3 regions of the Brenneria goodwinii genome follow, and region 1 is predicted to be linked to each of the others. Evidence: predicted binding sites of a transcription regulator. Region 1 holds the regulator's gene; each other region holds the start of a gene.

Region 1 (2,277 bases):
CTCAGCGGAATAGGGGAGCCGCTGTAACGAATATGTTCGCTTTTCGTCACGCGCTGCGGGCGGTGAATGTGTCCGAGCGCGATGTAGTCCGCCGGCGGAAACGCCTGCGCCGGGAAGGCATCTAGCGTACCGATGTAGATATCGCGCACGGAGTCGGAAGCGGTAACGCCGACGGTCGTCAGATGGCCGGTGGCGATGATGGGCAGCGGCAGCCCCAGTATTTCACGTTTCTGACAGGCCAACTGGTAACACCGCTGGTAATGCTCGGTGATGGCATCCTGCAATGCCTGCTGCTTTTCATCGCCGGATTGTCCGGCCTGGCTGGTTATCAGATCGCGCGGACGCAAAAAGGGGATTGCGCACAGTACGGCGCCGGGCCGCCCCTGACGGTTTTCCAGTACGATCACCTGTTTTTCGACATCGCCATCGACGCTGGCGATCACCCGCGTATTCATAAAGGCCAGCAGATCCCGCGATTCGTTCAGCGTGGCGACGGAGTCATGGTTGCCCGCCAATATGACTAACTGGCAGCCTTTACGCTGTAGATCGACAACAAAACGGTAATACATTTCCCGCGCATAGCTTGGCGGCGAACCGTTATCAAAGATATCTCCTGCTACTATTACAGCATCCACCTGATGCTGTTCGACCTGAGCAATAAGCCAGTGCAGGAAGGCTTGATGTTCGGCCGCACGGCTCTTGGTATAAAAATACTGCCCCAGATGCCAGTCGGCGGTGTGAATAATACGCATGGAACTCCCTGAGCGGTGTGTAATCGCAATGTCTCTGATTATAAACAGCCTGTGCGCGAGCTGTCGTTGCGAAAACATAAGTTTGGAAAGCGGCGCGAAAAAAACGATGTAACAAGGGGAATGCCGATCGGCTGGGCATCGAGGTTGAAAAATGCCCCGGCGTTTTTTTCATAAATCTGTCACAAAACTGACGCATAATGCACAGCGCATGCTAACAGCGACGATGATTAACGGCAGGATTAACAATGGCAAGACGCATATTGGTCGTGGAAGATGAAGCACCGATTCGTGAAATGGTATGTTTTGTTCTGGAGCAGAATGGTTATCAGCCTGTTGAAGCTGAAGATTATGACAGTGCGGTAACACAACTGTCAGAACCTTTTCCTGAACTGGTGTTACTGGACTGGATGCTGCCAGGCGGCTCGGGGTTGCAATTCATCAAGCATATGAAACGTGAAGCGCTGACCCGCGACATACCCGTCATGATGCTAACCGCCCGGGGCGAAGAAGAAGATCGGGTGCGCGGGCTTGAAGTCGGCGCGGATGATTACATTACCAAACCTTTTTCCCCTAAAGAGTTGGTGGCGCGTATCAAAGCAGTGATGCGCCGTATTTCGCCGATGGCCGTTGAAGAAGTGATTGAAATGCGCGGGTTGAGTCTGGATCCTTCCTCGCACCGGGTAACGACGGAAGAACTGGCACTGGACATGGGGCCAACGGAGTTTAAGTTGTTGCACTTCTTTATGACCCATCCTGAACGGGTTTACAGTCGTGAACAGTTGCTCAATCATGTTTGGGGCACTAACGTTTATGTTGAAGATCGCACTGTTGATGTTCATATCCGCCGACTGCGTAAGGCGCTGGAAACCAGCGGGCATGATAAAATGGTGCAAACCGTTCGGGGAACGGGATACCGTTTTTCAACGCGTTATTGAAGGTTGTCGTACCGGAGAAACATCAACGTGCTAGAACGTCTATCATGGAAGAGGCTGGCGCTGGAGCTGGCTTTTTTTTGTCTGCCCGCGCTTTTGCTGGGGCTGGTATTCGGTTATCTGCCCTGGTTCCTTTTAGCTGCTGTTTTAATTGTGCTTTGCTGGCATTTTTACAATCAGCTTAAACTCTCCTACTGGCTGTGGGTCGATCGCAGTATGACGCCGCCGCCGGGCCGCTGGAGCTGGGAACCGCTGTTCTACGGCCTTTATCAAATGCAATTGCGCAACCGGCGGCGGCGGCGCGAATTGGCGCTATTGATTAAGCGTTTTCGTAGCGGCGCCGAATCGTTACCGGATGCGGTGGTGATCACCACCGAAGATGGCACTATTTTCTGGTGTAATCGCTTGGCCCAGCACCTGCTCAATTTCCGTTGGCCGGAAGACAGCGGGCAGAATATCCTCAACCTGCTGCGTTATCCTGAATTCGCCAGCTATATGAAAGGGCAGGATTTCAGCCGTCCGCTAACGTTGCAACTGAACAACTCGCATCACGTTGAATTCCGTATTATGCCTTATTCCGAGGGGCAGTTGCT
Region 2 (2,277 bases), 1.2 Mb from region 1:
CGATCGTAGGCGTTTAACTGCTCATAGCTTTTCAGGTTATTCAGCATATTCTGCGTCTGTTCGATAGCCATCATGACACGGGAGCTATCGCAGTAAAACTCAGTCGCGCCATTCTCATCGGCCGGAATGCTTTTTTCCTGGGTTGGAATAAGCGGCGGCGACAGATCGATAACATGCCCCAGCGCGGCGCCATGCTGAAGATAATATTCCTGCAGGTTAATCACCGAATCGCGGGTACGGCTGATGTCATAGCCGGACGCATTGATATTGACAATAAATCCGGCCGGCGCCACGCCGATCAACACCAGCATAATCAAACCAATACCTTTCTGACCGTCATTGGCTCCGTGCGAAAAACTGACGCCGATGGCCGATAAGATCAGTGCGGTGCGCGTCCAGAACGGCGGTTTGCGTTTGCCATCCTGCTTTTCACGATCGTTTGGCGTGAGATGCACGCGTTTACGTTTTTTACTGTTATTCCAGAAATTACGTAATAAAAAAACCATCGCGCCGGCAATAATCATCCCGACGATCGGCGACAAGATTAACGACAGGAAGATACTGATCATCTTGGGAATATTGAGCGCATCCATCACGGATGTATCCGTCAGCAGGGCATTGGTTAAACCGATACCGATGATAGCGCCAATCAACGTGTGCGAGCTTGAAGCGGGAAGCCCGAAATACCAGGTTCCAAGGTTCCAGATAATGGCGGCAAGCAGCATGGAAAAGACCATTGCCAGACCATGCGCTGAACTGACATTCAGCAACAAATCCGTAGGAAGCAGATGAACAATGGCGTAAGCAACGCTTAGTCCACCCAACAGTACTCCCAAAAAGTTAAATATTCCCGCCATAACAACAGCGAACTGCGCTTTCATCGCACGGGTGTAAATAACGGTAGCAACGGCATTGGCTGTATCGTGAAAACCATTAATAGCTTCATAAAACAATACAAATAACAAAGCCAGAATCAACATCAGGCTAGTGTAATAATCCAGTCCGGCAAATAAATGTAGCATAAACGTTAGGCCATTGGTGGTCATGAACGCGGCGCATTATCTGCGACAAGCGGTGGTGGGGAAAAGAGAAATATGACATTTTTTTGACTTAGCATATTATGCCATAAGGCAAAAAAGATGATTAATTAATAAAAATCAAACAATTATAAATTTTTACCAAACCATGTAAATTGTTACGCTAGTATCTGACTGAAGCGAACACTACAATTTGCCGCCCAGATGACCGTCGGCCCCGCGCATCAGGGTAGAAAATACGCGAAATCATATCGGAGAATTTATTGTGGAACAGTTTGACGTCGTCATCATCGGCGCCGGCGCGGCGGGATTGTTCTGTGCCGCACAGGCCGGACAACGGGGGCTACGCGTTCTGCTGCTCGACAATGGCAAAAAGCCCGGACGGAAAATCCTGATGTCCGGAGGGGGGCGCTGCAATTTTACCAATCTGTATGCCGAACCTGCCGCCTATCTGTCCCTGAATCCCCATTTCTGCAAGTCCGCTCTGGCGCGATATAGCCAATGGGATTTCATCAGTCTGGTCAATAGCCACCATATCGCCTATCACGAGAAGACCCTCGGCCAGCTATTTTGTGATGATTCAGCCCAACAGATCGTCGATATGTTGGTTAAAGAATGCGAACAGGCTAACGTCACGATCCGTTTACGCAGCGAAGTGGCGGCGGTGGAAAAGGCGGACGACGCATTTACTCTGCAATTAGCCAACGGGACGGCGTTGCGCAGTTCGGCGCTGGTGATTGCCAGCGGCGGCCTGTCCATGCCGGGTCTGGGGGCAACGCCGTTCGGCTATCAAATCGCCCGGCAATTTGGATTGAATGTGTTGCCCACGCGCGCCGCGCTGGTGCCTTTTACGCTGCATAAGCCACTGCTGGAGCATTTACAGACGCTCTCCGGCGTTTCCGTACCGGTGGCGATCGCCGCAGAGAATGGCGTAACGTTCCGTGAAAATATCCTGTTTACCCATCGTGGGCTTTCCGGCCCCGCGGTGCTTCAACTCTCCAGCTATTGGCAGGCCGGCGAATTCGTGACCGTCAATTTTCTGCCGGATCAGGATGTTGCGGCGCTGATTAATGATGAACGGCTGGCGCACCCCAATCAAAGTCTGAAAAACACGCTGGCGCAGTGGCTCCCCAAACGATTGGTCGAGTGTCTGCAAACGCTGGGGCAATTGCCAGACGTCACGTTGAAACAATTGAATAGCGCCCAACAGCGGCAAATCGAGAAAACTATCGGGCAGTGG
Region 3 (2,277 bases), 1.7 Mb from region 1:
CACCGTCCCAGCCGAAGAAGTCCACGGTGTAACCAACGATGGCGCTAGCGGCGACGGAACCGCCGAGATAACCGAACAGACCGGTGAACCCGGCCGCCGTGCCTGCGGCTTTCTTCGGCGCCAGCTCCAGCGCATGCAGGCCGATCAGCATCACCGGTCCGTAGATCAGAAAGCCGATGGTGATCATGCACGCCATATCCACATGCGGATTGCCCACCGGGTTCAGCCAGTACACGACGGTGGCGATGGTGACCAGGGTCATAAAGAATACCCCGGTGGCGCCGCGGTTGCCTTTGAACACCTTGTCGGACATCCAGCCGCACAGCAGCGTGCCGGGGATGCCGGCATATTCGTAGAGGAAATAGGCCCAGGAGGATTTGTCCAGCGCGAAATGTTTTACCTCTTTCAGATAGGTCGGAGACCAGTCAAGAATGCCGTAGCGCAGCAGGTAAACAAATACGTTGGCGATGGCGATGTACCACAGCAGCCGGTTGGGGAAAACGTACTGCATAAAGATTTGCTTCGCGGTCAGCTCCTCTTCGGCTTTCTCATCATAATCAACCGGATAGTCGTTTTTATACTCTTCAATCGGGGGTAAGCCGCAGGACTGCGGCGTATCCCGCATTAGGGCAAAGGCGATCAGCGCGACCAGGATGGCGGCAAACGCCGGCATGTACAGAGCGGCTTTCCAGTCGTTAAACCAGGCCATCCCCAGCAGGAACAGTAGCGGTGGAATACCGCCGCCGACGTTATGCGCGCAGTTCCAGATGGAAACGATGCCGCCGCGTTCCTTTTTCGACCACCAGTGCACCATGGTGCGTCCGCACGGCGGCCAACCCATGCCCTGAAACCAGCCGCACAGGAACAGCAGCACGAACATAATCGCAATGCTGGAGGTGGCCCAGGGCACGAACCCCATAAACAGCATGACCGCAGATGCCAGTATCAGGCCCGCGGGTAGGAACACGCGCGGATTGGAACGGTCGGAGACCGAACCCATGATAAATTTGGAAAAGCCGTAGGCGATCGAAATGCCGGATAGCGCGAAACCGAGATCGCCGCGCGAGAATCCTTGTTCGATCAAGAATGGCATCGCTAGGGCGAAATTTTTGCGCACCAGATAGTAAGCGGCATAGCCAAAGAAGATGCCCATGAAAATTTGCCAACGCAGGCGACGATACAGTGGATCGACTTGATCCGTCGGGATGCGGGACTGGTGTGTGGCGGGTTTAAAAATACTCAGCATTTTTGCCTCCGGTACGTCCGAAAACGATAATTTTTTGTTCTATAACGAACATGAAATTAGCCAATAACGCACTTTTTATCTGTGAGTTACTGCTCAAATGTTACATTTTTATGAAAATGTAACATTTGAGTGTTTTTTATGCGCGGGGTAAGTAACGGAGTTGATGCCGTTGTACCAGTGAATCGAGTGATGACCATCACACTTATTGCTTTTAATCGCCATTTTATTTTCGTTTTATGTTCGATTTTGTTCCTTATCAAACATTGTCCTTGTATTTTGTGTACCAATAGCAATATGTAACGAAGCGCGTGAAGCGAGGACATGATGCAAAAGACGGGGGCATACCGGGAAACCGATGTCATTGTGATTGGCGGGGGCGCGACAGGGGCCGGAACGGTGCGGGATTGCGCCCTACGGGGGCTGCGCTGTCTGTTGCTCGAACGCTATGATATCGCGACCGGGGCTACCGGACGTAATCATGGCCTGCTGCACAGCGGATCGCGTTATGCGGTGACCGATGGCGAATCCGCGCGCGAATGTATTGAGGAAAACCAGATTCTGCGGCGTATCGCCCGTCACTGCGTCGAACCTACCGATGGTCTGTTTATTACCCTGCCGGAAGACGATCTCGCCTACCAGACCCGGTTTATTGCGGCCTGCCAGCAGGCGGGGATCAATGCCCAGGCGATTGATCCGCAAGAAGCCCTGCGGCTTGAACCGGCCGCTAATCCAACGCTTATCGGCGCGGTTCGGGTGCCTGACGGTACGGTCGATCCTTTTCGTCTGACCGCCGCCAATATGATCGATGCCGAAGAGCATGGCGCCGAAGTGCTGACCTACCATGAAACCATCGGTCTGATCCGTCAGGGCGATCGTATTACCGGCGTGCGCGTTTTCGACCATAAAAACGGCGTCGAAAGCGAAATCTATGCGCAGGTGGTGGTTAATGCCGCCGGGATCTGGGGGCAGCATATCGCCGAATATGCCGATCTGCGCGTGCGGATGTTTCCGGCGAAAGGCGCGCTACTGAT

The links. The regulator PhoB, encoded in region 1, activates phosphate uptake and scavenging genes when phosphate is short. The targets are predictions, from matches to a motif close to CTGTCATAAAACTGNCNNAT.
Region 2: pitA (inorganic phosphate transporter PitA) is a predicted target of PhoB. The motif match lies at 1,093-1,112, and genes of this name have one in related genera.
Region 3: glpT (glycerol-3-phosphate transporter) is a predicted target of PhoB. The motif match lies at 1,344-1,363, and genes of this name have one in related genera.

The regions. Positions count from the first base shown of each region.
Region 1 covers NZ_CP014137.1:2,977,289-2,979,565, reverse strand. Annotated here, with positions in the region: gene sbcD (exonuclease subunit SbcD) at 1-752, opposite strand, end outside; gene phoB (phosphate response regulator transcription factor PhoB) at 998-1,687, shown strand; gene phoR (phosphate regulon sensor histidine kinase PhoR) at 1,715-2,277, shown strand, end outside.
Region 2 covers NZ_CP014137.1:4,138,670-4,140,946, forward strand. Annotated here, with positions in the region: gene pitA (inorganic phosphate transporter PitA) at 1-1,022, opposite strand, end outside; gene ACN28R_RS18380 (BaiN/RdsA family NAD(P)/FAD-dependent oxidoreductase) at 1,303-2,277, shown strand, end outside.
Region 3 covers NZ_CP014137.1:4,641,251-4,643,527, forward strand. Annotated here, with positions in the region: gene glpT (glycerol-3-phosphate transporter) at 1-1,246, opposite strand, end outside; gene glpA (anaerobic glycerol-3-phosphate dehydrogenase subunit A) at 1,568-2,277, shown strand, end outside.